Regions from separate parts of the Methylobacterium sp. E-041 genome, predicted to be linked through region 2. Evidence: predicted binding sites of a transcription regulator. Region 2 holds the regulator's gene; each other region holds the start of a gene.

Region 1 (7,662 bases), on a different contig from region 2:
TGATGACCGCGACCCTCTCCTGCGACCACCGCGTGCTCGACGGCGCGCTCGGCGCCGAGCTGATCGCGGCCTTCAAGGGCCTGATCGAGAGCCCGATGGCGATGCTGGTCTGACGACGGGCCGGTCGCGCGGCGCGGCGAGACCGCGTCGTGCCGAGCCGAGCCGAGCCGCCGGCCGCTTTCGCGATAAGTGCCGGAGCGGTCGGCGCGCAACACCTTCTGAATACATTATCTCTCGGCGTTGAGCCGGATTCGCCGCTCTGCTAGCACCGCCTCCAACGGCCCGCGGATCAACCCGGGCCATCGGAGGAATGCGCCCGTGGAACCCGTCCAAACCTGGAACCAGGTCTACGATCCGTTCGGCAACCCGTGGCTGTCGACGCTGGCCGCCTCCGTGCCGGTGATCGCGCTGCTCGCCATGATCGCCAGCGGCCGGGTCAAGGCCCACATCGCGGCCGTGCTCGCCCTGGTGCTGGCCTTCGCCCTCGCCGTCGGCGCCTTCGGCATGCCGCTCGGCCTCGCGACCCGCGCCTCGCTGCTCGGGATGGTGACCGGGTTCTTCCCGATCGGCTGGATCATCCTCAACGTCATCTTCCTCTACCGGCTGACGGTGGAGAAGGGGTGGTTCGCCATCCTCCAGCAATCGGTGGCCGGCATCACCACCGACCGGCGGCTGCAGCTGCTGCTCGTCGCCTTCGCCTTCGGCGCGTTCTTCGAGGGCGCGGGCGGGTTCGGCACGCCGGTGGCGGTCACCGGCGCGATCCTGATCGGGCTCGGCTTCTCGCCGCTGGCGGCCTCCGGCCTGTCGCTCATCGCCAACACCGCGCCGGTGGCCTTCGGCGCGCTCGGCGCGCCGATCCAGGGCCTCGCCTCGGTGACGGGCTACGACCCCTACGTGCTCGGCGCGATGATCGGCCGGCAGCTGCCGGTGTTCTCGCTGATCGTGCCGTTCTGGCTGATCTGGGTGTTCGCGGGCTTCCGCGGCATGGTCCAGGTCTGGCCGGCGATCCTGATCTGCGGCGGCGCCTTCGCCGCGGCCCAGTTCGGCATCTCGAACTACGTCAACCCGTGGATCGTCGACATCGGCGCCTCGATCGCGGCGATGGGCGCCCTGGTGCTGTTCCTGAAGGTCTGGAAGCCGGCCACGATCTGGACCTCGCCGGCGCTGCGCGGCAACGACCCGTCGATCGGCTACGGCGCGCCGCGGCCGGTGGCGCTCGGCGCGGGGGTTCCCTCCGACCTGCCCCGCGCCCCGGCCGCCACCGGCCGCACCGCCACCTCCTCCGAGATCGCGCTGGCCTGGCTGCCGTGGATCATCCTGTCGGTGATCGTGGCGATCTGGGGCACCGGCTGGTTCAAGGCCATCGTCAACCCGATCTTCACCTGGAAATACGAGGTGCCGGGCCTGCACAACGTGATCATGAAGGTGCCGCCGGTGGTGGCCAAGGCCCATCCCGAGGGCGCCGTCTTCCTGTTCACCTACATGTCCTACACCGGCACCGGCGTGCTGATCGCGGCACTGATCTCGGGCCTGATCATGCGGTTCTCGCCCGTCCGCCTCGTCACCGCCTACGTCGAGACGATCTGGGTGCTGCGCTACTCGCTGATCACCATCGCGGCGATGCTCGCGCTCGGCGTGCTCACCCGCTACGCCGGCGTCGACGCGACGCTGGGCCTGGCGTTCGCCGGAACCGGCATCCTCTACCCGTTCTTCGGCACGCTGCTCGGCTGGCTCGGCGTCGCGCTGACCGGCTCCGACACGGCCTCCAACGTGCTCTTCGGCGGCCTGCAGAAGATCACCTCGGAGCAGCTCGGCCTGTCGGGCGTGCTGATGGCCTCGGCCAACTCGTCGGGCGGCGTGATGGGCAAGATGATCGACGCCCAGTCGATCGTCGTCGCCTCCACCGCCACCGGCTATTTCGGCCAGGAGGGCAAGATCCTGCGCTTCGTGTTCTGGCACTCGATCGCGCTCGCCTGCCTGGTGGGCGGGCTGGTGATGCTCCAGGCCTACGTGCATCCCTTCACCGCGATGGTGATCCACGTTCCGTAGCCTCGCGCCCGAGATCGCCGGCGACACCAAAAAAGCCCGCCCCCTGCGGAGGGGGCGGGCTTTTCCTTTGGCGCAGTCTGGCGACGGGGGAGGGCGGCCTCAGGCCGCCCGCACGCCGGCCAGGAAGTGGTCGACCGCGCCGCGCAGGTCGCCGGCCTGGCTCGACAGCGCGCTCGCCGCGGCGAGCACCTGGGCCGAGCCGGAGCTCGCCGTCCCGGCCGCCTCGCTGACGCCCCCGATATGCTCCGACACCGCGCGGGTGCCCTGCGAGGTCTGGGCCGTGGTGCGGGCGATCTCGCCGGTCGCGGCCCCCTGCTCCTCGACCGCGGCGGCGATGTCGCCGCCGATCTGGGCCAAGCGCCGGATCACGTCGGTGATCCCGCTGATCGCCTGGACAGAGGCGTCGGTGGAGGCGCTGATCTCGACGACCTTGGCCGTGATCTCCTCGGTCGCCCGCGCGGTCTGGCCGGCCAGCGACTTCACCTCCTGCGCCACCACCGCGAAGCCGCGTCCCGCCTCGCCCGCGCGGGCTGCCTCGATGGTGGCGTTGAGGGCGAGCAGGTTGGTCTGGTCGGCGATCTGCGAGATCAGCCCGACGATCTGGGCGATGCTGCCGGCCGCCGTGGCGAGCCGCCGGACCTCGCCGGCCATGCCCTCGGCGTCTCGCTCGGCCGCCGCCGCGAGGTCGGCCGAGGCCGTGACCTGGGTGCCGATCTCGGCGACCGAGGCCGAGAGCTCCTCGGTCGCCGCCGCCACCGTGTCGGCCGAGAGCGCCGCCTCGTGCGACGCGCGGGCGACCTGAAGGCTCAGCGACGAGGCGTCCCCGGCCGCCCGCGTCATGCCGTGGGCCGCCGCCTCGAGCTGGATCGCCGCCGCCGAGACCGCCTCGACGATGCCGCCGACCCGATCCTCGAACCCGTCGGCGAGCTCGAGCGCCGCCGCGCGCCGGGCCAGCTCGGCGTCGGCCGACATCCGCTCCTGCGCCGCGCGGCTGCGGCGGCGCTCGGCGACGTTGTCGCGGAACTCGATCGCCGCGGCGGCGATGGCGCGGACCTCGATCGGGCCACCCTGGGGAATCGCCACGTCGTCGTCGCCGCGGCCGATGGCGGTGAGCGCCCGCGACATCCGGATCAGCGGCCGGGCCACCGCGGTGCCGAGGCCGAAGGCGAGGGCGCCCGACAGCAGGAAGATCGCGAGCGCCGCCCCCGACCAGATCGCGAGCGCCCGTTCGGCCGTCGCGCGAACGCCGCCGGCCTCCGCGGCGAGGTCGGCGGTGAGGTGGTCCTCGACCGCCTTGAGGCCGTCGATGCGCTGGGTCGCGAGGCGGAACCAGAGCGGGGCGTCGCGGAAGGCCAGGGCCTCGCCGGGCATGGTCTCGAGGGCGACCTTGCGCAGGCGCGCCACCTCCCGCGCCGGGGCGGTGGCCTCCGCGGCATCGAGCAGGGCTCCTTGCGCCGGCTCCGCCCGGGACCGGAACAGGCCCTCGTAGGTGGCCTGGTCGGCCTGGAGGGTGGCGAGGCGGCGGATCCCGGCGAGGTCGAGGCTGCCGGCGGCGAAGGCGGCGGAGGCGGCGGCACGCTCCTGGCCGGCATATTCCTTCATCGTCAGGAAGGCGGCGTAGGAGGCGGCGTGGTTGGCGATCCCGACGGGGCCGATCACGCCCGACAGGGCGCGGACCAGCCCGAGGCCTTCGCCGATCAGACCGGTATAGGCGGCGGCCGCCTGGGGCGCCGTCGGCTTCAGCGCGTCGACGGCGTTGCGCTGCGCGTCCAGGCCGTCGAGCGCCTGCGCGAAGGCGTCGGCCTTGCGGGTGAAGGCGGGGCCGTAGGCCGCCGCGCCGGCCGTGACGGCGGCGGCGAGGCCCTGGCGCGCGGCGTCGGTGCGGGCGCGCTGCGCGACCAGCTCCGCCTTGAACTGCGACCCCTTCGAGGCGAGGAACAGGCTGGAGGCGCCGCGCTCGCGCTGGCCCTCGTGCGCGAAGGCGCTGATCCGCGAGGCGAGGCCGACAAGGTCCTCGACCTGGATCATCTCGGCGCGCTGCGCCATCCGGTCGGAGATCGCGACACCGGCCACCGCAGCGAAGGCGAGGCAGGGCGCCAGCGCCACCGCCACGATGCGTCCCCGCAAGGACATCGGAACACCGGTCTTCATTCGCCCACGCATCCCAAGTCTTCGCACCGCGTCGATACGGACGACTGCGCTACAACCGGTAAAGACGCCGTTGCCATCACAGGTCGATGCGCTGTTCGATCGTCGCGGGCGCGATCTTCAACGGCGGGAGCACGTCGGCAGCGTATTCGCGGGCCCGGACACCAGGGCATCGGCGGGCGATGCGGACGCGTCGTCCGGGCGAGCCCCGGGCACGACTTCCGGACCTGCGCGAAAATCCGCGATCCCGCCGACGAATCGGGACGCGGCGGCATGCATTCCGGACGCCCGATCAAGACGCCGCGCCCGGCGCCGCCCTATCACGAGGCGCCGAGAGCGCGCGCGGCGGGTCGGCCGCGACGACGCCGGGCGTACCCTTGGGAGGCCATCATGATCCGTACCATCCTCGCCGCGAGCCTGCTGATCGCCGGCCTCGCCGCCGCCCGGGCCCAGACCGGCGACATGTCCTGCGCCGACTATCTCAAGGCCGACGCGCAGGCGCAGGCCTCGATGAGCGCCGCCGACAAGGCGATGATCGCCGCCGACCCGCAGGCGGCCGCGATGGACGCGAAGATGCGCGCCTACTGCAAGGCCAACCCGAAGGCCTCCTCGTCCGAGGCGGCGATGAAGGCGATGCAGTAATCCCGCCGGAGCCGCGCGCCCGGCACGGGCGCGCGATGATCCTGGTCGTCGGCCGCCCCCCGAACGGGGCCGGCGCAGCGAAAAGATGCGGGCGGCCGCAGGGCCGGACGCGTCGCGGAACAAGGGCCGAGTTGCCCACGTACGCGTTTCGTTCTAGCAGACACGCGAGCATGCCGGGCCTGCGTCCCGCCCGCGGCACCTTGCCGAAGGCTTCGGACGGACGACATGACCCGGCGCGGCGTTCGCTTTCGCGATCGCCGGATCCCGCCCGTGTCGACGCCTCGAAAGACCGCCCCCGCCATGGCCAAAGCCGTCGCCGCCAAGACGCCTGCTGGCAACAAGACGCCTGCTGCCGATAAGACGCCCGCCGCGAAAGCGCCGCCCGCCAGGAAGCCCGCGAAGGCGAGCCCGGTCGCGCGGGCGGTCGAGGCCGAGGCCGGTGTCGACGCGAAGCTCGAGCGCCTGTTCGACCGGGAGACGCCGGCGGAGCGCGACCGACGGGTGATCTCGGTGCGCGGCGCCCGCGAGCACAACCTGAAGAACGTCGACCTGACGATCCCGCGCGACAAGCTCGTGGTGTTCACCGGGCTCTCGGGCTCCGGCAAGTCGTCGCTCGCCTTCGACACGATCTACGCCGAGGGCCAGCGCCGCTACGTCGAGTCGCTCTCGGCCTATGCGCGCCAGTTCCTGGAGATGATGTCCAAGCCCGACGTCGACCAGATCGACGGGCTCTCGCCGGCGATCTCGATCGAGCAGAAGACCACCTCGAAGAACCCGCGCTCCACGGTGGGGACCGTCACTGAGATCTACGACTACATGCGCCTGCTCTGGGCCCGCGTCGGCATCCCGTACTCGCCGGCCACCGGCCTGCCGATCGAGAGCCAGACCGTGCAGCAGATGGTCGACCGCGTCCTGGCGCTACCCGAGAAGAGCCGGCTCTACCTGCTCGCGCCCGTGGTCCGCGGCCGCAAGGGCGAGTACCGCAAGGAGATCGCCGAGTTCCAGAAGAAAGGCTTCCAGCGCCTGCGGATCGACGGCGAGTACTACCCGATCGACGACGTGCCGAAGCTCGACAAGAAGCTCAAGCACGACATCGACGTGGTGGTGGACCGGATCGTGGTGCGGGCCGACATCGCGAGCCGGCTCGCCGATTCCTTCGAGACGGCGCTCGAGCTCGCCGACGGCATCGCCGACATCGAGTTCGCCGACGTGCCGGAGGGCGAGACCCGGGAGAAGATCACCCTCTCGTCGCGCTTCGCCTGCCCGGTCTCGGGGTTCACCATCGCGGAGATCGAGCCCAGGCTGTTCTCGTTCAACAACCCGTTCGGCGCCTGCCCGACCTGCGGCGGCATCGGCCACGAGATGCGGATCGACGCCGAGCTGGTGATCTCCGACGAGGCCCTGAGCCTCAAGCGCGGCGCCATCGGCCCGTGGGCGAAGTCGACCTCGCCCTATTACGGGCAGACGCTCGACGCGCTCGCCCGGCATTACGGCTTCAAGACCGACCTGGCCTGGTCGCGGCTTCCCGAGGCGGCGCGCGCGATCATCCTCTACGGCTCCGGCAAGCAGTCGATCCGCTTCGACTACGACGACGGCATGCGCAAGTACGCCGTCAACAAGCCGTTCGAGGGCGTGATCCCCAACCTCGAGCGCCGCTACAAGGAGACCGAGAGCGACGCCGCGCGCGACGAGATCTCGCGCTTCATGAGCGAGACCCCGTGCGCCGCCTGCGGCGGCAAGCGGCTGAAGATCGAGGCGCTCGCCGTCAAGGTCGCGATGGAGGATATCGGCGCGGTCACCGCGCTCTCGGTCAGCGAGGCGCACCGCTGGTTCTCGGCGCTGCCGAAGAAGCTGACGCAGAAGCAGAACGAGATCGCGGTGCGGATCCTGAAGGAGATCCGCGACCGGCTGTCGTTCCTGGTCGACGTCGGCCTCGAATACCTGACGCTGGCCCGCGGCTCGGGGACCTTGTCCGGCGGCGAGAGCCAGCGCATCCGCCTCGCCTCGCAGATCGGCTCGGGGCTCACCGGCGTGCTCTACGTGCTGGACGAGCCGTCGATCGGCCTGCACCAGCGCGACAACGAGCGCCTGCTCGGCACGCTGAAGCGCCTGCGCGACCTCGGAAACTCGGTGATCGTGGTCGAGCACGACGAGGACGCGATCCTCCAGGCCGACTACGTGGTCGACGTCGGGCCAGGCGCCGGCATCCACGGCGGCCGGATCATCGCGCAGGGCACGCCCGAGGAGGTGCTGGCCCATCCCGACTCGCTGACCGCCAAGTACCTGACCGGCGAGAAGTCGGTGCGGACCCCGGCCGCGCGGCGGAAGGGGCGCAAGGGCAAGCTCGGGGTGTTCGGCGCCCGCGGCAACAACCTCAAGAACGTCGACATCGAGATCCCGCTCGGCACCTTCACCTGCGTCACCGGCGTCTCGGGCGGCGGCAAGTCCACGCTGATCATCGACACGCTCTACAAGGCGGTGGCCAAGCGCCTGAACGGCGCGCTGGAGCATCCGGCGCCCTTCGACCGGCTCGAAGGGCTGGAGCACCTCGACAAGGTCATCGACATCGACCAGTCGCCGATCGGGCGGACCCCGCGCTCGAACCCGGCGACCTATACCGGCGCCTTCACCCCGATCCGCGACTGGTTCGCCGGCCTGCCCGAGGCCAAGGCCCGCGGCTACCAGCCGGGCCGGTTCTCGTTCAACGTCCGGGGCGGCCGCTGCGAGGCGTGCTCGGGCGACGGCGTCATCAAGATCGAGATGCACTTCCTGCCCGACGTCTACGTCACCTGCGACGTGTGCAAGGGCAAGCGCTACGACCGC
Region 2 (7,662 bases):
CGCCGACCTCGAGACCTTCACCCGCCTCTCGGCGGGGGCGCTGGCCGGCCGCGTCGGCAGCGACGAGGCGGCCCAGGCGAGCCTCGCCGACCTGTTCCCCGCCGGCGCGCTCCCGGCCGGGCGCCGGGTGCTGATCGTGGCGCGCGGCGAGCGCATCGTCGCGGCCCGCCCGCCGCTGCCCGCGGGCGCCGAGACGCTCCAGACCGTGCTCGGCGAGGCGGAGGCGCTCTCGACGCTGGGCGAGCGCGCCGGCGTGATGCGCCTGGCGCTGGCCGGCGGCGACACGGTGTTCGCGGCGATGCGGCGCCTGCCCGACGGCCAGGACCGGATCGCGGTGATGCAGTCGGTCGAGGCGCTGACCGCGACCTGGACGGGCCGCGCCCGGCATCAGGCCATCCTCGTCGCGGCGGCCGCCCTCGTCATCGTCGGGGTCGGCCTCGCCTACGGGCTCCAGAGCCGCCGGGCGAAGGCGATCGACAAGGTCTGCGAGCAGATCCGCCAGCGCCTCGACACCGCCCTCGGCCGCGGCGCCTGCGGCCTGTGGGACTGGGACATCCCGCGCGGGCAGATCTACTGGTCGGATTCGATGTACGCGCTGCTCGGCTACCGCCGCGAGCGCGAGTTCCTGTCGTTCGGCGACGTCAACGCCCTGGTCCACCCGGACGACGGCGACCTCTACAGCCTCGCCCGCGGGCTCGCCGCGAGCCAGACCGCGGTGGACCACGCGTTCCGCATGCGCGGCGCGAACGGCGCCTACATCTGGCTGCGCACCCGTGCCGAGGTGGTGCCGGACGTGACCGACGGCGGCCGCCACCTCGTCGGCATCGCCGTCGACGTCACCGAGCAGCAGCACCTCGCCGAGGCCAGCGCCACCAACGACATGCGCCTGCGCGACGCCGTCGAGGCGATCTCCGAGGCGTTCGTGATCTGGGACACGAGCAACCGCCTCGTCCTGTGCAATTCCAAGTTCCGCCACCTCCACGCGCTGAGCCCCGAGGATGCGCAGGTCGGCCGTCGCTACGACGAGGTGATGGGCCGCGGCGTGCTTCCGCAGATCCGGCGCGAGATGCCCGAGACCGACACCGCGAGCGCGACCGCCCGCACCTTCGAGGCGGAGCTCACCGACGGCCGCTGGCTGCAGATCAGCGAGCGGCGGACCAAGGACGGCGGCTACGTCTCGGTCGGCACCGACATCACCAACCTGAAGCGGCACCAGGAACAGCTCGTCGCCTCGGAACGCGAGCTGATCGAGACGGTCAAGGATCTCAAGCGCTCGCGCCGCACGCTGGAATTGCAGACGCAGCAGCTCGCCGACCTAGCCGAGCGCTACCTCGACCAGAAGGCGGCGGCGGAATCGGCCAACCAGGCGAAATCCGAGTTCCTGGCCAACATGAGCCACGAGCTGCGCACGCCGCTCAACGCGATCATCGGCTTCGCGGAGCTGATGGCGAGCGAGCTCTACGGCCCCCTCGGCTCGGCGCGCTACGGCGAGTATTGCGCCGACATCCGCGCCAGCGGCGACTACCTGCTCTCGATGATCGACGACATCCTCCACATGTCGCGGATCGAGTCGCACCGCGTCCGGCTCGCGCGCCGCGAGATCGCCGTCGCGGCGGCGGTCTCCAACGCGCTCAAGCTCGTGTCCGAGCCGGCCCGGCAGAAGAACCTCCACGTCGCCGTCGACCTGTATCCCGGCCTCGCGCTGCTCGCCGACGAGCGCGCCCTGCAGCAGATCCTGGTCAACCTGCTGCAGAACGCCGTGAAGTTCACGCCCGCCAACGGCCGGATCGCGGTGCGCGCCCGCCCAGCCGGCGACCACGCCCACCTGTTCATCGAGGATACCGGGATCGGCATCCCGAAGGCGGCGCTTGCCAGGCTCGGCGCGCCGTTCTCGCAGGTCGAGACCAACCTCACCCGCAGCCACAAGGGCTCCGGCCTCGGCCTCGCCATCGCCCGCTCCATGGCCGAGCTGCACGGCGGCTCCCTGCGCATCCGCTCGGAGGAGACCGTCGGCACCATCGTCCTGGTGCGCCTGCCCCGCCCGACCAGCGAGCACCTCGCGACGGTGGCCGCGGAGGATGCCGGGCAGCAGACCGTCGCGGCGCTCCGCGAGGCGTCTGGGGCGAGCGCGCGGCAGCCGCAGCCGGCCGGCGCCTGACAGGGAGCCGGGGCGAAGCCCGGCTCCGATCCCGAATCGATGCGACGTCGAGGCTACCCGCCCGAAAGGTCGAAGCGCGCTACGTCGTGCAGGAGCGCCACGAACGCCCGCGCGCCGTGGTCGAGGGCGGCCTCGCCCGCCTCGGCGGTGCCGAGCCGGGCATCGCCGATCGCGCCCGACGGATGGAGGTCGCCGGCCTTCCAGGCGAAGGCGGCGGGACGCCCGGCGCGCAGGTGCGTGAAGGCGCCCGCCATCGCACGGGTGCGCGAGGGAAAGTCGGCGATCGCCTCGCGCCGAACCAGGTCGGGCCGAAGCGCCAGCATCAGCGCCGTCTCGATCCCGCCGGCATGGATGCCGTGGACGATCTCGTCGTCGGGAAAGCATCCCTCCGGATAGCCGAACCGCGCCCAGGCGGTCGTCACCGCGACCATGCCGAAGCGGGCGCGCAGATCGCCGGCCACGAGGTCGATCAGCGCGCTGTTGCCGCCGTGCGAGGTGACGATCACCAGCCGGTTGCAGCCGGCCCGGTGCACGCCGGCACCGATCTCGGTCCAGGCGGCGAGCGCGGTCGCGGTGGTGAGCGAGAGGGTACCGGGAAAGGCGTCGTGCTCGTCGGACTTGCCGACCGACTGCACCGGCAGCACCAGCACGTCGAGATCGGCCGGCACCAGGGCGCGGGCGCGCGCGAGGTAGCCCTCCATGATCGCCACGTCGGTGCAGAGCGGCAGGTGCGGGCCGTGCTGCTCGATCGCGGCCACCGGCAGCACCGCGACCGTGCGGCCCATGCCGCGCCCGGAGACCTCGCGCGTGGTCAGGTCGGACCAGAGCCGTGCCGCCATGCTGTCCCCCGATGCCCCGACGTCAGGCGCAACGCTCTAGCGGAGCCGGCCCCTTCCCGTCGAGGTTCAGGCGAACAGGGCGTCGATGTCGTCCTGCGCCGTCGCCGGGCCGTTCGGCTGCGGGCCGTTGAGGAGCAGGCGCTGGGCGCGCTCGTTGCGCTCGGCCTCGGCCGGGTCCTGTCCGGCGGCGTCCCGCGCCCGCACCGCGCTGGCGAAGCGCGCGAGCCGCAGCTCGAACTGCTGCAGGGCGGCGACCACCTTGCCGATCCGCTGGCCGGTGATGTCCTGGAAGGCGCAGGCCTCGAAGATCGTGCCGATGCCGCTCTCGACCGCGGCGCGGTATTCCGGCCCGTCCGGGAGCGCCAGCATCGACTCGGCCGCCTCCATGATGGTGTTGGTGGCGCCGGCGGTCGCGGCGAGGACGTTGCCGAGCTCCTCGTGCGCCATCGGGATGCGGTCGTGCGTCAGCTCGTTGGCGCGCAGGGCCGCGATCTCGTCGCGCACGTGGGCGATGTAGTCCGCGATCTCGATCAACTCGGACACCATGGTCGCCGGGTTGATCGTCGCGCCGAGCGGTCTTTGCAAACCCATCGTCAGCATTCCTCCGCGTGTCGGCCCCGAAAGGTCGGTCAGGCGCCGCAGACCGCCTCGATCTTGCTCTTCAGGGTCGCGGCGTTGAACGGCTTGACGATGTAGTTGTTCACGCCGGCCTTCTTGGCGGCGATGACGTTCTCGGTCTTCGACTCGGCGGTGACCATGATGAACGGCGTGGTGCGCAGGCCCTCGTCGGCGCGGACGTGGCGAAGCAGCTCGTAGCCGGTCATCGGCTCCATGTTCCAGTCGGAGATCACGAGGCCGTACTTGCGGCCCTTGAGGCGCGCCAGCGCGGCCGTGCCGTCGGAGGCGTCGTCGACCTCCTCGAAGCCGAGCTGCTTGAGCAGGTTGCGGATGATGCGAACCATCGTCTGGTAGTCGTCGACGACCAGGATCGGCATGCTGAGATCGAGGGCCATGGTCAAACTGCTCCGGTGTCTCCGAATCGCCGGCTCGGCCGTCGGCGTCGGTCACGCAATGTCGGGAGGCGCTGTCGCTGGTCGCACCTCATGCCCGGGACCTTACGCCGGGCGGCATTGCGAAGCGGTTAATCGCGCTGCGATCGGCGCACCCACTCGGATAGGCGGCGCGGCCGCCTTTACCGACGCGCTCGGCTGCGTGATGACGATGCCCCCAGCCGCGACGTCGCCCGGACGCCGCGGCAGAGCGGGCAGCCCGCCGGCACCGGCCCGGCCGCGGAGAAGGATCGCCGCCCCATGCGCAAGGTCGTCATCAGCGAGTTCATGGACGAGGCCGCGATCGCGGCGGAGCTCGCGGGGTTCGAGCCGCTCTACGATCCGACCCTGGTCGACCGGCCGGACGCCCTGCGCGCGGCGCTCGCGGGCGCGTCCGGGCTGATCGTCCGCAACCGCACGCAGGTGCGCGCGGGCCTGCTCGCGGCGGCACCCGACCTCAGGGTGGTGGGCCGCCTCGGCGTCGGGCTCAACAACATCGATCTGGCCGCCTGCGCCGCCCGCGGGATCGCGGTCCATCCCGCGACCGGCGCCAACGACGGCGCGGTGGCCGAGTACGTGATCGGCACCGCGTTGCTGCTGCTGCGCGGCGCCTACGGCGCGAGCGCGCAGGTCGCCGCGGGCGCGTGGCCGCGCAACGCGCTGATGGGACGCGAGATCGCCGGCAAGCGCCTCGGCCTCGTCGGCTTCGGCGCGATCGCCCGCGAGACCGCCCGCCGTGCGGCGGCCCTCGACATGACCGTCGCCGCCTTCGACCCGCACCTTGCGCCCGACGACGCCGCGTGGCGCCCGGCGCACGGCGCGGTGGAGAGCCTAACCCTTGACGCGCTGGTCGCAACGAGCGACGTGCTCTCGCTGCACGTGCCGCTGACCGAGGCGACGCGCGACATGATCGGGCCGGCGGCGATCGCCCGGATGCGGCCGGGCGCGATCCTGATCAACGCCGCCCGCGGGGGCGTCGTGGACGAGGCCGCGGTCGCCGCGGCGCTTCGGTCCGGGCACCTCGGCGGGGCGGCGCTCGACGTGTTCGCCCAGGAGCCCGTGGACGCCGCGGGCGGCGCGGCGCTGATCGACGTGCCGAACCTCATCCTGACCCCGCACATCGCCGGCGTGACGCGGGAATCGAACGTGCGCGTCTCGGCGGTCACCGCCCGCGCCGTGCGCCGCAGCCTCGAGGGCTGAGCCCCGCAGCGCAGCGATCGAAAAGGGGCTCGGCGCGCGACGAAATTCGACGCACCGGTCGGATGGGCCGATGAGAACCCTTGCGGAACACTTGACGAACGTTTAACGTGTTCGTGTTTTGTTTCTGCGGCTCAACCTTCGTGTGGCCGCGCATTCTTGCGAGCCGCGCCGATGCTGACCCGTAAACAGCTGGATCTCCTGCGATTCATCGACGAGCGGATGCGCGAGGACGGTGTTCCGCCGTCGTTCGACGAGATGAAGGATGCCCTCGATCTCAAGTCGAAATCCGGCATCCACCGGCTGATCACCGCCCTGGAGGAGCGCGGCTTCCTGCGCCGGCTTCCGAATCGGGCTCGGGCGATCGAGGTGCTGCGCATGCCCGACGGCGCCGGCCGCTCCAGCGCGCCCGCCCCGGTGCCGGCAGCTCCCGCCGCGCCGCGCCGGTTCACCCCGAGCGTGGTCGAGGGCGGGCGCTCGAAGGCCGTGCCGCCGCGTCCTTCCACGACGCAGATGGTCGACGACAGCGGTCGCGCGGTGTCGATCCCGGTGATGGGCCGGATCGCGGCCGGCACGCCGATCTCGGCGATCCAGAACCAGAGCCACGCGATCACCATGTCGCCGGACTTCCTGGCCGGCGGCGAGCACTACGCCCTGGAGGTCCGCGGCGACTCGATGGTCGAGGCGGGCATCCTCGACGGCGACCTCGTGGTCATCCGCAAGCAGGACACCGCCAACACCGGCGACATCATCGTGGCGCTGATCGACGACGAGGAGGCGACGCTGAAGCGGCTGCGCCGTCGCGGCTCCTCGATCGCGCTCGAAGCGGCGAACCCGGCCTACGAGACCCGCGTGCTCGGGCCGGATCGGGTGCAGATCCAGGGCCGCCTGGTCAGCCTCGTGCGCCGTTACTGAAGGGTCTCGCCCGGCATCTCCGGGTTCGGGCCGTCCGCGGTCGGATCGTCGGGTGCCGGGTCGGCCTCCTCCGCCCGGGGGGGCGGGGCGGCCATGCCCTGGAACGGGACGTCCTTCGGCTTGGGCTCGGCCGCGGGCGACGATCCGCCCGCTGCCGCGTCATCCGTTCCCTGGGGCGGGGGACGGACCATCGCGGGGCGCCACGGCAGCGTCCGTCCCGGCTCATGCGTGTCGGCCAGAATGAAGCCATTCGGCTCGACGCGGATCGCCGCGGCGCCGTGGCTGGCGAGGTAGGCGCGATCGATGACGAGGGCGGCGGCGCAGCCCGGCGGTGCGGCGAGCGCCGTGATCAGCACCGAGGCCTTGGCGCAATCCTGCGCGAAGCCGCGGCGATCCTTCAGAAGCGCCACCGCGCGCCCGTCGGCCAACCGAAGCGTGCATCCGATCCGATCGCAGGCGGGACCGCCCGTCGCCTGCGCGCCCGGCCTGCCGTCGCCGTCGGCCTTCAGCCACTGCTCCAGCACGAAGTTCGACGGGCGCCCGAGGGCGACGAGGCTGCCGTCGGCGCGGCGCACCGCCGCCCCGCTGCCCTGGCGGTCGACGTAGATGTCGTAGCGGGCCGGCATCGTCGCTAGGCCGAGCCCGAGCAGCGCCGGCGGCAGGGCGAGCCAGCGAAGGCGCGAGACCGGGAGCGTCGCGAGCAGCAGCCCCGCGGCGAGGCACCCGAGCGCGGCGGTGCCGAAGGCCGGGACCACGACGTTGGCGCGCCCGAGCCCCTGGATCCAGCCGGAGATGGTCAGCATGCCGCGCACCGCCAGTCCCATCAGCCACCAGACCGGCTGGTCGAGGGCGAACGGGTAGGCGACGATGCCCAGCACCGCCGCCGGCATCACCGCGAGCGAGACCAGCGGCAGGGTGAGCGCGTTGCCGATCAGCCCGTAGGGTTGGACGGTCTGGAAGTGGTAGGTGGCGAAGGGCGCGGTCGCGACCTGCGCCACGAGCGTCGTGCCGAGTGTGCCGACCACCGTCGTCAGCGACAGCGCGATCAGCCGGCCGATCCGCCCGGCCCCGTCGCGGCGGAACATCCCTCCATCGATCAGGCGGGCGCAGGCGATGAGGCCGGCCACCGCCCCGAACGACATCTGGAAGCTCGGGCCGAGCAAGCCTTCCGGCTCGTGCGAGAGCGCGATGAGCGCGGCGAGAGCGAGGTTGCGCATGCTGAGCGCCGGGCGATCGACCAGGATCGCCCCGAGCATGATCAGGGTCATCACGAGGGAACGCTCGGCCGCGATGTCCCAGCCGGAGAAGACGCAGTAGGCGGTGACCCCGACCATCGCCAGCGCCGCGGCGATCTTCTTGATCGGCCAGGCCAGCGCCAGGAACGGCACCAGGGCGAGGCCGGCACGGACGAGCCAGAACACGACCCCGGCGGCCAGCACCGTGTGGAGCCCTGAGATCGAGACGACGATCTTGCCAGTCTGCCGGCATATGGGTACGGCGGGAG
Region 3 (7,662 bases), on a different contig from region 2:
AGCCACTCCTGAAGAGCGCCGGCGACATCCTTACGAGGCAGTGGAATGCCGTGTCGGCCGCCCGGGCAAAACGTCCGGACGGGAAGATCTTACTTCGGGCGCTTGGCGCCGTACTTGGAGCGGCGCTGCTTGCGGTTCTTGACGCCCTGCGTGTCGAGCACGCCGCGGAGGATGTGGTAGCGCACGCCCGGAAGGTCCTTCACGCGGCCGCCGCGGATCATCACCACCGAGTGCTCCTGAAGGTTGTGGCCTTCACCCGGGATGTAGCCGATCACCTCGAAGCCGTTGGTGAGGCGGACCTTGGCGACCTTGCGGAGCGCCGAGTTCGGCTTCTTCGGGGTCGTCGTGTAGACGCGGGTGCAGACGCCGCGCTTCTGCGGGCAGGCGTTGAGCGCCGGCACCTTGTTGCGGCTCCGCTGGATCTTCCGCGGCTGCGCGATCAGCTGGTTGATCGTCGGCATCCTGTGCCCTCTTCCTCCGGATCGCGACGAAGCGCGATCCCGTGCGACGTAACGTGGCTCCCTGCGGAGCCGCCCACGAACCTCCCGAAGGAGATCCGCAAAACGAATATGCGCCAGGGGTCGGTGAGGACCCTTGGCGCGCTGTCGGCAGAGGAGCACCCCTGTTAAGGCAGGCGCGCTCGTACCTACTGATCTGACGAGAACGTCAGGCGATGTGAGCCTTCGACGGTGGATCGGCGCGTCGTCGACGAACGGATGAGCGTGATGCTCAGCCTCGTCAGCAGCCCCCGGGCCGTTCGAAGTGGCGCGCTTCTAGCCTCCATCGCCCGAGGGGTCAATGGTTTCCGGCCGATTATCTCGCATCCGACGAGAGGTTAAGGTTTTGTGCGGGACGGTTGCCCGACGCGATCCGCCTCCGGGTCTCCGTGCCGGTTCACGCGCCCGGCGAACGTTCGAATGTCGTGGTCTGCGTACGGCGAGGCCGCGGCTCGTGCCGTCGGGTCCGTGCAGACCGGTCGGGGCGTTACCTTGGCGGCGGCTATTCCAGCCGCGCTCGGGCCCGCGGCGACCACCTCCGCGCCCATCGGGACGCGTTCCCTGATCACGTCGACCTCCCATCGCCCGCGCGCGAGGCCGGCACTTGCTCGTCGGGTGGGCGGCCTCGTCAGCGCGGCGCACCGTGCCGGATCGGGGCAGGTCGGGCACGGCCCGCTTCGACAGCGCTCACGGAAGATTAAAGCGATTCGTCCAATTGTCCGCTTCGTCGGGACGGCGCGATGCGCACCCGACCATGCGATGTGGCGACGGTCAGGGTGATGCGTATGGGTAGCGTTTCGAGTGCGGCCGAGAACGTCGTCCCCTTCCGGCGGATCGCCGCCGCGGGCCGGCCTCTGCCGTACGAGGGCGGCGTCCGTGAGGGCCAGGCCCGGCGCCGGTCCGAGCAGCGCGCGCTGATGGATGCGGTCTATGCCACGGGGACACTCACGGTGGCGGCGGGCGACCGCGAGACCAAGCTGATCGCGTCCCGGCTGCAGGTCTACGGCTTCCTCACCGTCGAGGAGGTCGAGCCGGAAGGCTCGCTGCGCCGCCTGCGTCCCTCGGAGGCGATCCGCGCCCGGGCCGAGCGGCCGTGGCGCCTGTCGAAGCCGGCCTATGCCGGGCTCTCCGTGAGCATCCCGACGATCGACGACTTCCTGTTCGAGCCGGCCGGCTTTTCGGCGTGAGCCTTCGCGCCGTCTGAGCCGAGGCGTCGGCTCGTCCGGCATTCCCCATTCGGGGCTTCATAACGAAGAAGCGCGCCGCCCTCCCGGGCCGGCGCGCTTCTTCGTTTCGGTGTGCCGCTTCGGAGGGGCGGTGCGGACTACGCCTCGCCCTCGTCGAGCTCGTCCTCGGTCGGCTTGGCGTTCTCCAGGATCTTCTCGGCGACGAGCCCCGAATTCTGCCGGATCGACGTCTCGATCTTGCCCGCGATCTCGGGGTTGTCGCGCAGGAACCCCTTGGAGTTCTCGCGGCCCTGGCCGAGCCGCTGGCTGTTGTAGGAGAACCAGGCGCCGGACTTTTCGACGATGCCGGCCTTGACGCCGAGATCGATCAGCTCGCCGACCTTCGACACGCCCTCGCCGAACATGATGTCGAACTCGACCTGCTTGAACGGCGGCGCGACCTTGTTCTTCACGACCTTGACGCGGACCTGGTTGCCGATCGCCTCGTCCCGGTCCTTGAGGGTCGAGATGCGGCGGATGTCGAGACGGACCGATGCGTAGAACTTCAGCGCGTTGCCGCCCGTGGTCGTCTCCGGGCTGCCGTACATCACGCCGATCTTCATCCGGATCTGGTTGATGAAGATCACCATGCACTTCGAGCGCGAGATCGAGCCGGTGAGCTTGCGCAGCGCCTGGCTCATCAGGCGGGCCTGGAGGCCGGGCTGGCTGTCGCCCATCTCGCCCTCGATCTCGGCGCGCGGCGTCAGCGCCGCCACCGAATCGACCACCAGCACGTCGATCGCGCCGGAGCGCACCAGCGTATCGGTAATCTCGAGCGCCTGCTCGCCGGTGTCGGGCTGCGAGATCAGCAGGTCGTCGAGCTGGACGCCGAGCTTGCGCGCGTAGACCGGGTCGAGGGCGTGCTCGGCATCGACGAAGGCGCAGACGCCGCCCTTCTTCTGGGCCTCGGCGATGGTGTGGAGCGCGAGCGTGGTCTTGCCCGACGATTCCGGCCCGTAGATCTCGATGACGCGGCCGCGCGGCAGGCCGCCGACGCCGAGCGCGATGTCGAGGCCGAGCGACCCGGTGGAGACGGTCTCGACCTCCGCCACCTTGTCGTTCTTGCCGAGCCGCATGATCGAGCCCTTGCCGAAGGCCCGCTCGATCTGGGACAGCGCGGCGTCGATCGCCTTCGCCTTGTCCTTGTCCACCATGCCGGGGGTTTCCACCACTTTCAGTGCGGCCTGAGCCATCGTGCGGCATCCTTATGCAGGGGTTGGGCGCGCATCTCAATGCGCGGGAACCTGCATTTGATGTACCCGTTTTGTTCTCATCGAGCAAGGGCGGAATCGGCTCGCTGAGGAGCCTTTTCCGCACCTGCCCGCCGCCTCACGGCTCGGCCATCGTCGCCTTCACCGTCTCGACGAGCTGCTTCAGGCTGAAGGGCTTGGGCAGGAAGTTGAAGGTCTCGCCTTCCGGCAGGTTCTTGCGGAAGGCGTCCTCGGCATAGCCGGAGACGAAGATCACCTTGAGCTCCGGCAGGTGCTTGCGGATCTCGCGCAGCAGGGTCGGGCCGTCCATCTCCGGCATCACCACGTCCGAGACGACGAGGTCGATCTGGTGGCCGCCCTCGCGCACGATGTGCAGCGCGTCGATGCCGGAGGCGGCCTCGAGCACGGTGTAGCCGCGGGCCGACAGCGCGCGGCTGTTGACGGCGCGGACCGGATCCTCGTCCTCCACGAGCAGGATCACCCCCTGCCCGGTATGGTCGGCCGAGGGTTTTCGCGGGGGCGCTTTCGGAGCCGGCGGCGCGGGCGGATCGCCGACGAGGACGAAGCTTTCGCCCGGCGCCTGCGCTGCGGTGGCGGGAGCGGACGCGTCGGCCGTCGGGCTCGGCAGCGCCGGCGTCGGCGCCGGCTCGGGCAGCGCTGCCGGCTCGTGGCGCGGCAGGTAGATCCGGAAGCTCGTGCCCTCGCCCACGGTCGACTGCACGTCGATGGTGCCGCCCGACTGCTTGACGATGCCGAACACCGTCGAGAGGCCGAGGCCGGTCCCCTTGCCGATCTCCTTGGTGGTGAAGAACGGCTCGAAGATCTTCTCCATCAGGTCGGCCGGGATGCCCTCGCCGGTGTCGAGCACCTCGATCAGCACGTGGTCGCCGGCCGGCGCGCCGCCGCGCCCGTCGGGCTTCGCGGCGGCGCCCGGGTCGAGCACGTTGGCGGTGCGGATCAGCAGGCGGCCGCCGCCGGGCATCGCGTCGCGGGCGTTGACCGCGAGGTTCACGATCACCTGCTCGAACTGGTTCACGTCGGCCTTCACCGGCCAGATGTCGCGCCCGTGCTTGAGGTCGAGCCCGACCCGCTCGCCGAGCAGGCGCTTCAGCAGCAGCGTCAGCTCCGAGAGCGCCTCCCCGACGTTCATCACCTCCGGGCGCAGCGTCTGGCGGCGGGAGAACGCCAGGAGCTGGCGCACGAGGCCCGCCGCCCGGTTGGCGTTCTGCTTGATCTGCATGATGTCCTGGAAGGCCGGATCGGTCGGCTTGTGGCTTGCGAGCAGCAGGTCCGAGTAGCCGATGATCGCCTGGAGGACGTTGTTGAAGTCGTGCGCGATGCCGCCGGCGAGCTGGCCGACGGTGTCCATCTTCTGGGTCTGGGCGATCTGCTGCTCGAGCTGGCGCTGGGCCGTGGTGTCGAGGGCGTAGAGGATCAGCGGCTCGCGATCGGCCTCCTCCGGCTCCTGGCCCGGAGCGCCCTCCCCGCCGGCGGGGCTGAGCCAGACCCGCGCCGAGCGGTTGGCATTGCCCATCAGCATCACCTCGATCGGCTCGATCTCGGAGAGCCCGCTCGCCGCCTTGGCGAGCGCTGCATCGAGCGCCGGGCGGTCGCGCTCGACCACCGATTCGGCGACGTTCGGCTCCTCGGCGCCGGCGGCCGAATCGGCCACCGCGTGCCGCGGCAGGGTGCCGAACAGGCGCGCGAACGAGGCGTTCGCCCGCGCAATCCGGCCGGAGCGGTCCAGCGTCGCGATCGCGATCGGCGAGTTGTTGAGGAAGCGCGCGAGCCGCACCTCGGCGGCGCGCTGCGGCTCGTCGCTCTCGGCCCCGGCCGAGCGGTTGATGACGAAGGTCCGCGACGCGCCGGGCTTGCCGTCCTTGCCGAAGGCGACGCGGTGATACAGCCGCGCCGGCATCGGGTGGCCGTTGCGGCGGCGCAGGTCGAGGTCGAACCGGTCGGTGCGGACCTCGCCGGGGAGCCCGGCATTCTGGATCAGCGCGTCGGCGGCGGGCGCGATCTCGGAGAGGTGCGGGCCGCCGGGGCCGACGACCGCGAGGTCGTAGCCGAGCCAGGCGGCGAGCGTCGCGTTCATGTAGACGATCGCCCCGGTCGGATCGATCGAAAGGAAGCCGGCGGGCGCGTGGTCGAGGTAGTCGATCGCGTGCTGGAGCTCCTGGAAGACGTTCTCCTGGCGCTCGCGCTCGGCGGTGATGTCGCTGACCGTCCACAGCGAGGCGGCCCGTCCCGGCCGCGGAAGCGGGCGGACCTGGATGCGGTACCAGGCGAAGTCGCGCCCCCTGGCGCTCGCCGCCGGCGGCGGCGACATCCGCACCTCCTCGGCGTGGCTGCGCCCGTCGCGGGCGCCCTGGGACAGGCGGTAGATCGCCTCCGACACCTCCGGCGAGCCGACGAAGATCCGCTCGACCGGACGCAGCGTCGAGAAGCTGTCGCCGCCCGCGACGTGGAGATAGGCCTCGTTGGCGTAGATCAGCCGGCCGCCCTCCTCGACCACGACGGTCGCCTCGGGGGCGGCGTCGACGATCGCCTTGGTGATGTCGTCGCGTCCGCCCTGCCCGCTGAGCTGGATCGCGCCGATCGCCATCGCGAACAGGAAGAACACGCCGGCCATGGCCAGCAGCGCCAGCAGCCAGATGATCAGCGACTGCGCCTGCTCGTTGGCCACGAACGACAGGCCGATCGCCGCCCCGACCAGCAGCCCGGCGAGGACGAGCAGCAATCCGACCCGCCCGGGCCGTTCCGACCGGTCGATCGAGCCCGAAACCGCGGGCGTGGGTCCACTCAGATCCGCCATCGGGCCTTGAATCCAGAAACGAAGGACCGGTTATGCCTTCACGCCGCCGATCGGCAAGGGCTGTCTTCCGATCGGTCGCGGCGAAGCCTGACGGAGGAAGGTGGACAAACCGTGCGTACGGACCCGTCAGGCGGCCCGGCGGCGCAGGCGCATCACGAAGCCGATCACCTCGGCGACCGCCTTGTAGTGCTCGGCCGGGATCGCCTCGTCGATTTCCACGGTGGCGTGCAGCGCGCGGGCGAGCGGCGGGTTCTCCAGAACCGGCACGTCGTGCGCCTTGGCCAGCTCGCGGATGCGGAAGGCCAGGGAGTCGACGCCCTTGGCGACGCAGACCGGCGCGCCCATGCCGGCCTCGTAGCGCAGGGCCACCGCGTAGTGGGTCGGGTTGGTGATGATCACCGTGGCGGTCGGCACGGCGGCCATCATCCGCTTCTTCACCCGCTGCATCCGGATCTGCTTCATCCGGCCCTTCACCTCGGGATTGCCGTCCGATTCCTTCATCTCCTGCTTCATCTCCTCCTTGGACATGCGAAGGCGCTGGCGCCAGCGGTAGCGCTGGTACAGGGCGTCGGCCATCGTGATCACGAGATGGATGGCGAGCACGCCGCCGAGCAGCTTGACGCTGATGCCGAGGATCGCGCTGAGGCAGGCCGCCGGATCGAGGCGGGCGAACACCTCGAGCCGGTCGCGGTCGCGCCACAGCACGGTGCCGACCACCACCCCGACGACCGCCATCTTGGCGAGCCCCTTGCCGAACTGGAACAGCGCCTCGAGCCCGAGGATGCGCTTGGCGCCGGCCATCGGCGAGATCCGCTCGAACTTCGGCCCGAGCGTCTCGGTGGTGAAGACCAGGGGGTGCTGCAGCAGGCCGGCGGCCAGCCCCGCCACCGCGACGAGCCCGACCGGGACCGCGAGCGCCTGGAACCAGATCGTCAGGGTGCGGCCGGCGATCCCCGCCATGGCGTGCGGGTCGTCGGGGACCGCGTGGGCGTTCATCAGGAAGCCGCGCATCTCGGCGAGCAGGCCGCGGGCGATGCCCGGCCCGGCGATCATCAGCGCCAGGGTGAAGGCGGCCAGGATCGCGAAGGTGTTGATCTCGGCGCTGGTCGCGACGTTGCCCTGCTCGATCGCCTGATCAAGCCGCCGCTGGGTCGGCTCCTCGGTCTTGTCTTCCTGCTCGGTCCCCTCGGCCATGGGTCAACGGCTCCCGACCTGGCCGGGGCCGCGGCGGCTGTGCGTCGTCGTGGTCACCGCCCGGCGAACTCGAGCAGGTAGCGGCCGAGGTCGTCCAGGAACACGGTCATCATCACGCCGAGCGAGCCGAACAGGATCAGCATGCCGATCAGCACCGAGGCCGGCACCGCGACGAAGAACACCTGCAGCTGCGGCATCAGCCGCGACAGCACCCCGAGGCCGAGGTTGAACAGGATGCCGAAGGCGATGAACGGCGAGGCGATCTGGACGCCGAGGGTGAACCCGCGGCCGACCGCCTTCAGCGCCAGCGTCGCCGCATCGCCGAAGGCCGGCACCGCCTGCGGCGGCAGCACCGCGTAGCTCCGCGAGATCGCGTCGAGCGCCACGTGGTGCAGGTCGGCCGCGAGGATCAGCGTGATGCCGAGCAGCGACAGGAAGTTGCCGAGCGCCGGCTGCTGGCCGCCCTGCGCCGGGTCGACGGTCATGGCGTAGGACAGGCCGAGCTGCTGCGAGACGATCAGGCCCGCGGTCTGGAGCGCGGCGAGGATCATCCGCACGGTCAGCCCGATCACCAGCCCGACCAGCGTCTCCGAGAACAGCAGGCCGATCAGCCGGGGCGCGCCGATCGCGTCGGGGCCCACCGCCAGCAGCGGCCTCACCATCGGGAACAGCAGCAGCGAGACCAGCAGGGCGAAGGACAGCCGGATGCGCGGCGAGAC
Region 4 (7,662 bases), on a different contig from region 2:
ACGCGCGCACCATAGAGGCGGGCGATGCGACGGCCGCATGACGGGGCCCGGCAGGTGTTGCTGAAATGGCTCGGACGACGGCGGATGGTGCGCCGGGACGGTCGGGGGATGGGGCCGTGTCCGGTCCGCCCAAGGTCGTGTCCTGCGCCCGACGTCACGCTCGTCCGCGAGCGGCCTCAGGCCGGCTGCAGGAAGCTGTCGAGCACCATCTTGCGACCGGCCTTGTCGAAGTCAACGGTGAGCTTGTTGCCGTCGACGGCGGCCACGTCGCCGGGGCCGAACTTGGTGTGCAGAACCCGCATCCCGGCCTCGAAGGCCGAGGGCGTGCCGGTGGATTTGGCGATCAGCTCGCCCTCGATCTGGCGCGGGCCGCCGCGCCCGCCGCCGGGCGAGGCGCCGAAGCCGCGGGCGGTGGTGTGCGCCGCGCCCTTGCCGAAGTTGCTCTGCTGCCCGGTATTGGCCTGCGCCCGCTGCCAGCCCGGCGTGCCGTAGCTCGAGCCGAAGGGCTGCGGGTTGCGGTCGAAGCGCGAGGCGCCGGCGGAGAAGTGGGCCGGCGCCTCGATCACGTCGACCGCCGATTCCGGCAGCTCGTCGATGAAGCGCGACGGGATGGTCGAGGACCACAGGCCGTGGATGCGGCGGTTGACGGCAAAGGACAGCTTTGCGCGCTTGCGGGCCCGCGTCAGCCCGACATGGGCGAGGCGACGCTCCTCCTCGAGGCCCGCGCGGCCGCTCTCGTCGAGGGCGCGCTGGTTCGGGAAGAGGCCGTCCTCCCAGCCGGGCAGGAACACCGTGTCGAATTCCAGCCCCTTGGCCGCGTGCAGGGTCATCAGCGAGACGCGCTCGGCGCCCTCGGCCTCGGAGGCCTCCATCACCAGCGAGACGTGCTCCAGGAACGCGCCCATGTCGGGGAACTCCTCCATCGAGCGGACGAACTCCTTGAGGTTCTCCAGCCGCCCGGCCGCGTCGGCCGACTTCTCCTTCTGCCACATCTCGGTGTAGCCGGATTCCTCGAGGATGGTCTGCGCCACCTCGGAATGCGGGTTGCTCTCGACGAGCCGCGCCCACCGCGAGAAGCTCTCGGTGAGCGCGCGCAGCGTCGAGCGCACGCGGGGCTTGAGCTCGTCGGTCTCGCAGAGCTTTCGCGCGGCGTGGAGCAGCGGGACCTGCTCGGCGCGGGCGTAGAGGTGGAGCTGCTGCAGCGTCGCGTCGCCCAGGCCGCGCTTGGGGGTGTTGACGATCCGCTCGAAGGCGAGGTCGTCGGACGGGTTGTTGGTCGCGCGCAGGTAGGCCAGCGCGTCGCGGATCTCGGCGCGCTCGTAGAAGCGCGGGCCGCCGATCACCCGGTAGGGCAGGCCGAGCTGGACGAAGCGGTCCTCGATCTCGCGCATCTGCGCCGAGATCCGCACCAGCACCGCGATCTCGGAGAGCGGGTGCTGCTTGGCCTGGAGCGCCTCGATCGATTCCGCCAGGAGCCGCGCCTCTTCTTCCGAATCCCACGCGCCCGACACGGTGACGGGCTCGCCGAGCTCGTCCTCCGTGCGCAGGGTCTTGCCGAGCCGGCCCTGGTTCTTGGCGATCAGGCCCGAGGCGGCGGCCAGGATGTGGCCCGTCGAGCGGTAGTTGCGCTCCAGGCGGACCACCACGGCACCGGGAAAATCGTGCTCGAAGCGCAAGATGTTGTCGACCTCGGCCCCGCGCCAGCCGTAGATCGACTGGTCGTCGTCGCCGACGCAGGCGATGTTCTTGCGCACCTGCCCGAGCAGCCTGAGCCAGAGGTACTGGGCGACGTTGGTGTCCTGGTACTCGTCGACGAGGATGTAGCGGAACCGGTCCTGGTAGTTGGCCAGCACGTCCGGATTCTCGCGCCACAGCTTGAGGCAGAGCAGCAGCAGGTCGCCGAAATCGACCGCGTTGAGCGTGACGAGCCGGGCCTGGTAGGCGGTGTAGAGGTCGCCGCCCTTGCCGAAGGCGAAGGCCTGCGCCTCGCCGGCCGGGATCTGGTCCGGGCCGAGGCCGCGGTTCTTCCAGCCGTCGATGACGTGGCCGAGCGCGCGTGCCGGCCAGCGCTTCTCGTCGATGTTCTGGTCCTTCAGCACCTGCTTCATCAGGCGCAGCTGGTCGTCGGTGCCGAGGATCGTGAAGTCGGATTTCAAGCCCACCAGCTCGGCGTGGCGGCGCAGGATCTTGGTGCCGATGGCGTGGAAGGTGCCGAGCCAGGGCATGCCCTCGCCGGCCGGCCCGATCAGCGTGCCGATGCGGTGCTTCATCTCCCGCGCGGCCTTGTTGGTGAAGGTCACCGACAGGATGTCGAACGGCCGCGCCCGGCCGGTCGTGATCAGGTGGGCGATGCGGGTCGTCAGCACCCGCGTCTTGCCGGTGCCGGCGCCGGCCAGCACCAGGACGGGGCCCTCCGTCGCCTCGACGGCGCGGCGCTGCTCGTCGTTCAGGCCGTCGAGATAGGAGGACGCGCTCGGGCGCAAGGCCCCCATGGCGCGGGCGGCGATGGAGCTGGAGCCACGCTCCGCGTCGGAAGGCGGCGTCGCATGCGAAGAGTTCGGCATGGGCAATCCCTGGACCAAAACGCGAACGGCGTCGAGACCCGGACGCCGAGGCCTCGACGCTGAGGCGCGATCGCCGAGGCCCGGAGCCCGAGGCCCGGACGCAATGTCGCCGCCCCGCGCGGCCGCCGGGCGGGAACTTGAAGCAGGCCGGCCGCTTGCTCACATCATCGACAGACATCCCCCACACAGGAGCGCCCGATGCGCATCGTGCCGATCGCCATCATCGCCGCCCTCGCCGCCACGCCCGCCCTCGCGCAGGTCCGGCAGGGCAACCCCGACGCCGCCAACGAGTCCTTCGCCCGCCAGGGCGAGTCCCGGGCGCTGCAGCAGAACCTCACCTCGCAGAACAACACCACGCGCATGGAGATCCAGCGCAGCCAGCAGATGCAGGCGCCCCAACCCACCCCGGGCGTGATCGTCGCCCCCCGGCGCTGAGCCGAGCCCGCGGGCGTTGAACCAAGGCCGCGGGCGCCCTGGCGCCTGCGGTCGCCCGCCGTGCTATGCCCGCCGTGAACCCGCCGGGTGGCGCGGGGTGCATGCGGAACGATCACGGTGCGTGACCTCCTGACCGCGCTCGCGGGCGCCGTCATCCTGATCCTCGTCGCGGCGCTCGCGGTGCCGCCCTTCATCGACTGGCCGACCCATCGCGCCTTCGTCGACGCGACTGTGAGCCGGTCCCTCGGCCTGCCGGTGCGCAGCGAGGGCCGCATCGACGTGCGGCTGCTGCCCTCGCCGCGCCTGCGCCTCGACCGCCTTCATCTCGGCGACGAGCCGGGACGGCCCGCCCTCGATCTGCGCTTCGTCAAGGCCGAGCTCGGCCTGAGCCCGCTGCTGGCGGGCGCGTTCCGCTTCACCGAGACCCGGATCGGCCGCGCCGAGGTCAAGCTGCCGGTGACCGAGGGCGACGCCCTCGTGGTGCCCGCCGGCCTCGGCGAGGCCCTGCGCGGCCGCGACCTCGCGATCGAAGACCTCCACGTCCAGCAGCTGCTGCTGACCACGGTGGTGCCCGCGACCGGGCGCACCGACCAGTTCTACGCGGAAGCCGTGCAGATCCAGGCGCCGGCCCTCGTCGGCCCCTGGCGGGTCGCGGGCACCAGCGGCGTCCTGCCGTTCACCCTAGTCAGCGGCGAGCCGGCGGCGGACGGCGCCGTCGCCCTGAAGCTCTCGGGCGGCGGCGACGCCCATCCGCGCTTCGAGGCCGACGCCCGCATCGCCTTCGTGCCGGCGGATCCGCGCGGCGGCGCCCGCAGCACCGAGCCGCGCCCGCTCGTCGCCGAGGCCGAGGGCAGCGCCCGCCTCGTCGTCGGCCCGCCGGCCCAGGCCGCCGGCGCCTACCTGCCGTTCGCGCTGGGCGGCAAGTTCAAGGCCCGCGGCGCCCTCGTCCGGTTCGAGGGCGTCAACGCCGAGATCGATCCGGGCGGGCAAGCCTTGCGGCTTTCCGGCAGCGGCCAGATCGACCTGCGCCGCTGGCGCGCGGGGCTGACCCTGGAGGCGCGCCGCCTCGACCTCGACGCCTTCCTGCTCTCGCCGGGCGGGCAGGCCTTCGTGGCGCGCGGGCTGCCCAAGGTGGGCGCGAAATCGGGTGGCGGCCTGCCGGTGATGCTCGACCTCGACCTCTCGGTCGAGGCGGCCGTGCTCGGCTTCGAGGAATGGTCCAACCTCAAGGCCACGGGCACCCTCGACCGCACCGGCGGCCTGCTGCTGCGACGCTTCTCGGCCGTGGCGCCGGGTGCGGCGACCGTCACGGCCAGCGGCGAGATCGACACCGATCCGAGCCCGCGCTTCACCGGCCCGGTCGCGCTCGCGGCCCCGGCCTCCGACGGGCTCGGGCGCTACCTGCGCCGGCTCGGCCTCGACGGGCCGCCGACGGCGCTGCTCGACGGGCGGCCGGTCGAGGTCTCGGCCGAGGTCTCGGCGGCCGGCACCGCGTTCTCCCTGCGCAACCTCCGGCTCGCGCTGGGCGAGGCGCAGGTCACCGGAAATGCCCGCTACACCCCGGCCGAGGGCCGGACCCGCGGCCGGTTCGACGCGCAGATCCGCGCCCGCGGCCTCGACGTCGCCGGCCTGCCGCCGCTCGGCAACGCGCTCGCGGGGCTGCACGGCCACGACCTCGGCCTGACCATCGAGGCGCGCGACCTGCGCTACGGCGCGACCGGCACCGGGAACGGCACGCTCTCGGCCAGCATCCAGTCGGACGGCGCCGCCCTCGTCGTCGACAGCCTCGACGTGACGGACCTGGCCGGCGCCAACGCCAAGCTGTCCGGGCGGATCGGCGCCGACGGCACGGGGCGCGTCGCCGGCCGGCTCTCGGCCCCGGTGGCGGCGCCGCTGCTCGCCCTGGTCGACCGGGTCTGGATCGCGGAGACGCGCCTGATCCCGGCCTTCCTGCGCGCCGGCGCGCTCGACCTCGCCGTCACGCTGGAGCGCGACGCGGGCGACGCCGACGCGCTGCGGCTCGCCGCCACGGGCCAGGCCGCGGGCGGCAGCCTCGACCTGTCGCTGGTCAGCCGCGCCGGCGCGGTCGAGGGGGCGAGGATCCGCCTCGCGACGCCGCGGGCCGGCACCTGGCTCGGCCGCACCGACATCGCCGGCCTGCAGCAGCCGGCCGACCTGAGCCTGGTGGCGGCCCGCGCGGCCGACGGCGGCCTGACGCTCCAGGCGACCGGCACGATCGCCGGCGCCACGCTGTCGACCGCGACGCCGCTGCGGCTTCCCACCGAGGGCGGCCCGCCCCGATCCGGCGCGCTGCGGATCGAGACCGCCGACCTCGCGCCGTTCCTGACGCTGGCGGGCGCCGCCGCCCTCGCGCCGGGGCCGTGGCCGGCCGACCTTTCCGTCGCGCTGACCCGGCAGGGAGACGACGCGCGTGCCGCGCTCGCCGGCCGGATCGCGGGGGCGGCCCTCGATGCGACCCTCGTCCGCGCGCCGGACGGGGCGCTGTCGGGAACGGCGCGCCTCGCCCGCCTGTCCCTGCCGCACCTCGCGGCCGCCCTGGCGATGCCGGCGGGCGCCGCCGGCCGGTTCGGCCCGGTGCCACCACCGGGACCGCCGGTCTCCCTCGACCTCAGGGTCGACCAGCTCGAGCTCGGGCGCGGGCTCACCGCCTCGGGCGCCGCCATGGCGTTGGGGTTCGAGGAGGGGACCCTGACGCTGCGCGACCTCTCGGCCAGGCTCGCCGAGGGCCGGATCGCCGGCTCGGCGACCCTGTCGCGGCGCGGCGGCCTCGCCTCGATCGCGGGCGAGGGCACCGTCGCCGAGCTGTCGATCCCGGCGCTCGCGGGGGGCGGCCCGCTCGGCGGGCGCCTGTCGGCGGCGCTGCGCTTCGGCACCTCCGGCGAGACGCCCGGCGCGCTGGCGGCCAACCTCTCGGGCACCGGCAGCCTCACGCTCGCCGCCCTCAACCTGCCCGAGACGGATCCCGCCGCCGTCGGGCGCGCCCTCGTCCGCGCCCTGCAGATCGAGGACCCCTTGCGCGACGGCCGGCTCCAGGCCCTCGTCGCCGAGGAGCTGTCGAAGGCCGCCACCGGCACGACGCAGCCGGCCTCGGCGCCGGCCACCATCATCGGAGGGGTCGTGCGCGCCGGGCCGCTCGACCTCGATTTCGGCGCGGCGCGCTGGAACGGGACGCTCGGCTACGATCTTCGAACGAGCCGGCTCGACGCCCGCGGCACGCTCGGCGGCGGTGCGGCGCCGAAGGGCTGGAGCGGCGGGCCGCCCGCGATCCAGCTCGGCTTCGCCGGCCCGCTCGCCGCGCCCGAGCGCAGCCTCGACGTCGGCCCGCTCACCACCGGGCTCGCCGCCCTGGTGCTGCAGCGCGAGCTCGAGACCATCGAGCTGATCGAGGCCGACCAGATCGAGCGCCAGCGCCGCCGCGCCCGGATCGAGATGGACAAGGCCCGCGCCGCCGCCCTCAAGGCCGCCGCCGAGAAGGTCGCTGCGGAAAAGGCGGCTGCGGAAAAGGCGGCCGCCGACAGGGCCGCGGTCGAGGAGGCCGCCCGCCAGGCCCGGCTCAAGGCGCAGGCCGCCGAGGAGGCTGCCCGCCGCGCCCGCGCCGAGACCGCCGAACCGCCGCCGGCCGAGCGCCCGCTCGACATCCGCCCGCCGCCCGCCCAGCCGTGATGCGCGTCCTCCCTCCCCCGCAGTGGGGGGGAGGGCGTGTTCCTATCTCGGCGGCGCCACCCCGCGCCCCCTCAAGCCTTCCCCACCGCCGCCAGCGCGAAGCCGTAGATCAGCGCCACCTCCTCGAGCCGGTCGAAGCGGCCGGCGGCGCCGCCGTGGCCGGCTTCCATGTTGGTGCGCAGCAGGACCGGGCCGCCGCCGGTCATGGTCGCGCGCAGGCGCGCCACCCATTTCGCGGGCTCCCAGTAGGTCACGCGCGGATCGGTGAGGCCGCCGAGCGCCAGGATCGCCGGATAGGCCTTGGCCGCGACGTTGTCGTAGGGCGAGTACGACAGGATCGTCCGGAACGCCGCCTCGCTCTCGGCGGGGTTTCCCCATTCCGGCCATTCCGGAGGGGTCAGCGGCAGCTCGGCGTCGAGCATGGTGTTGAGCACGTCGACGAAGGGCACGTCGGCGACGATGCCGGCGAACAGCTCGGGGGCGAGGTTGGCCACCGCCCCCATCAGCATGCCGCCGGCGCTGCCGCCATGCGCGACGATCCGCTTCTCCGACGTGTAGTTCGCGGCGATCAGCGCCCGGGCGCAGGCGACGAAGTCTGAGAAGGTGTTGGGCTTCTTCTCGCGCTTGCCGTCGAGGTACCAGCGCCAGCCCTTCTCGGTGCCGCCGCGGATGTGGGCGATGGCGTAGACGAAGCCGCGGTCGACCAGGCTCAGCAGGTTGGTGCGGAACGCCGCCGGCATCAGCGTGCCGTAGGCGCCGTAGCCGTATAGCAGCAGCGGCGCCGACCCGTCGAGGACGAGGTCGCGCCGGTGCAGCAGCGAGATCGGGACCTGCTCGCCGTCGGCGGCAGTCGCGAACAGGCGCCGGGTGACGTAATCCTCCGGCGCGTGCCCGCTCGGGATGGTCTGGCGCTTGCGCAGGAGCCGGGCGCGGGTGGCGCAATCGTAGTCCCAGGTCTCCGTCGGCGTCGTCATGGACG

Evidence for each region. Region 2 encodes LexA, which represses DNA repair genes until DNA is damaged. Its sites were predicted from a motif close to TGTTCNNNNTGTGTTCNG; they were not measured.
Region 1: the regulator LexA is predicted to act here: its motif matches at 4,978-4,995, upstream of uvrA (excinuclease ABC subunit UvrA).
Region 3: the regulator LexA is predicted to act here: its motif matches at 2,978-2,995, upstream of recA (recombinase RecA).
Region 4: the regulator LexA is predicted to act here: its motif matches at 2,575-2,592, upstream of MKK70_RS26410 (ATP-dependent helicase).

What each region holds. Positions count from the first base shown of each region.
Region 1 covers NZ_JAKSYQ010000179.1:58,590-66,251, forward strand. The annotation lists gene MKK70_RS15830 (pyruvate dehydrogenase complex dihydrolipoamide acetyltransferase) at 1-113, shown strand, start outside; gene MKK70_RS15835 (L-lactate permease) at 319-2,049, shown strand; gene MKK70_RS15840 (methyl-accepting chemotaxis protein) at 2,149-4,200, opposite strand; gene MKK70_RS15845 (hypothetical protein) at 4,588-4,839, shown strand; gene uvrA (excinuclease ABC subunit UvrA) at 5,140-7,662, shown strand, end outside.
Region 2 covers NZ_JAKSYQ010000299.1:68,672-76,333, reverse strand. The annotation lists gene MKK70_RS28425 (PAS domain-containing sensor histidine kinase) at 1-2,158, shown strand, start outside; gene MKK70_RS28420 (creatininase family protein) at 2,212-2,997, opposite strand; gene MKK70_RS28415 (protein phosphatase CheZ) at 3,064-3,588, opposite strand; gene MKK70_RS28410 (response regulator) at 3,627-4,010, opposite strand; gene MKK70_RS28405 (NAD(P)-dependent oxidoreductase) at 4,308-5,246, shown strand; gene lexA (transcriptional repressor LexA) at 5,418-6,158, shown strand; partial or broken gene MKK70_RS28395 (ComEC/Rec2 family competence protein) at 6,152-7,624, opposite strand.
Region 3 covers NZ_JAKSYQ010000277.1:24,231-31,892, reverse strand. The annotation lists gene rpsL (30S ribosomal protein S12) at 90-461, opposite strand; gene MKK70_RS24740 (hypothetical protein) at 1,283-1,684, shown strand; gene recA (recombinase RecA) at 1,822-2,916, opposite strand; gene cckA (cell cycle histidine kinase CckA) at 3,053-5,749, opposite strand; gene flhB (flagellar biosynthesis protein FlhB) at 5,876-6,943, opposite strand; gene fliR (flagellar biosynthetic protein FliR) at 6,997-7,662, opposite strand, start outside.
Region 4 covers NZ_JAKSYQ010000285.1:151,075-158,736, reverse strand. The annotation lists gene MKK70_RS26410 (ATP-dependent helicase) at 177-2,564, opposite strand; gene MKK70_RS26405 (hypothetical protein) at 2,763-2,999, shown strand; gene MKK70_RS26400 (AsmA family protein) at 3,117-6,683, shown strand; gene MKK70_RS26395 (S9 family peptidase) at 6,755-7,662, opposite strand, start outside.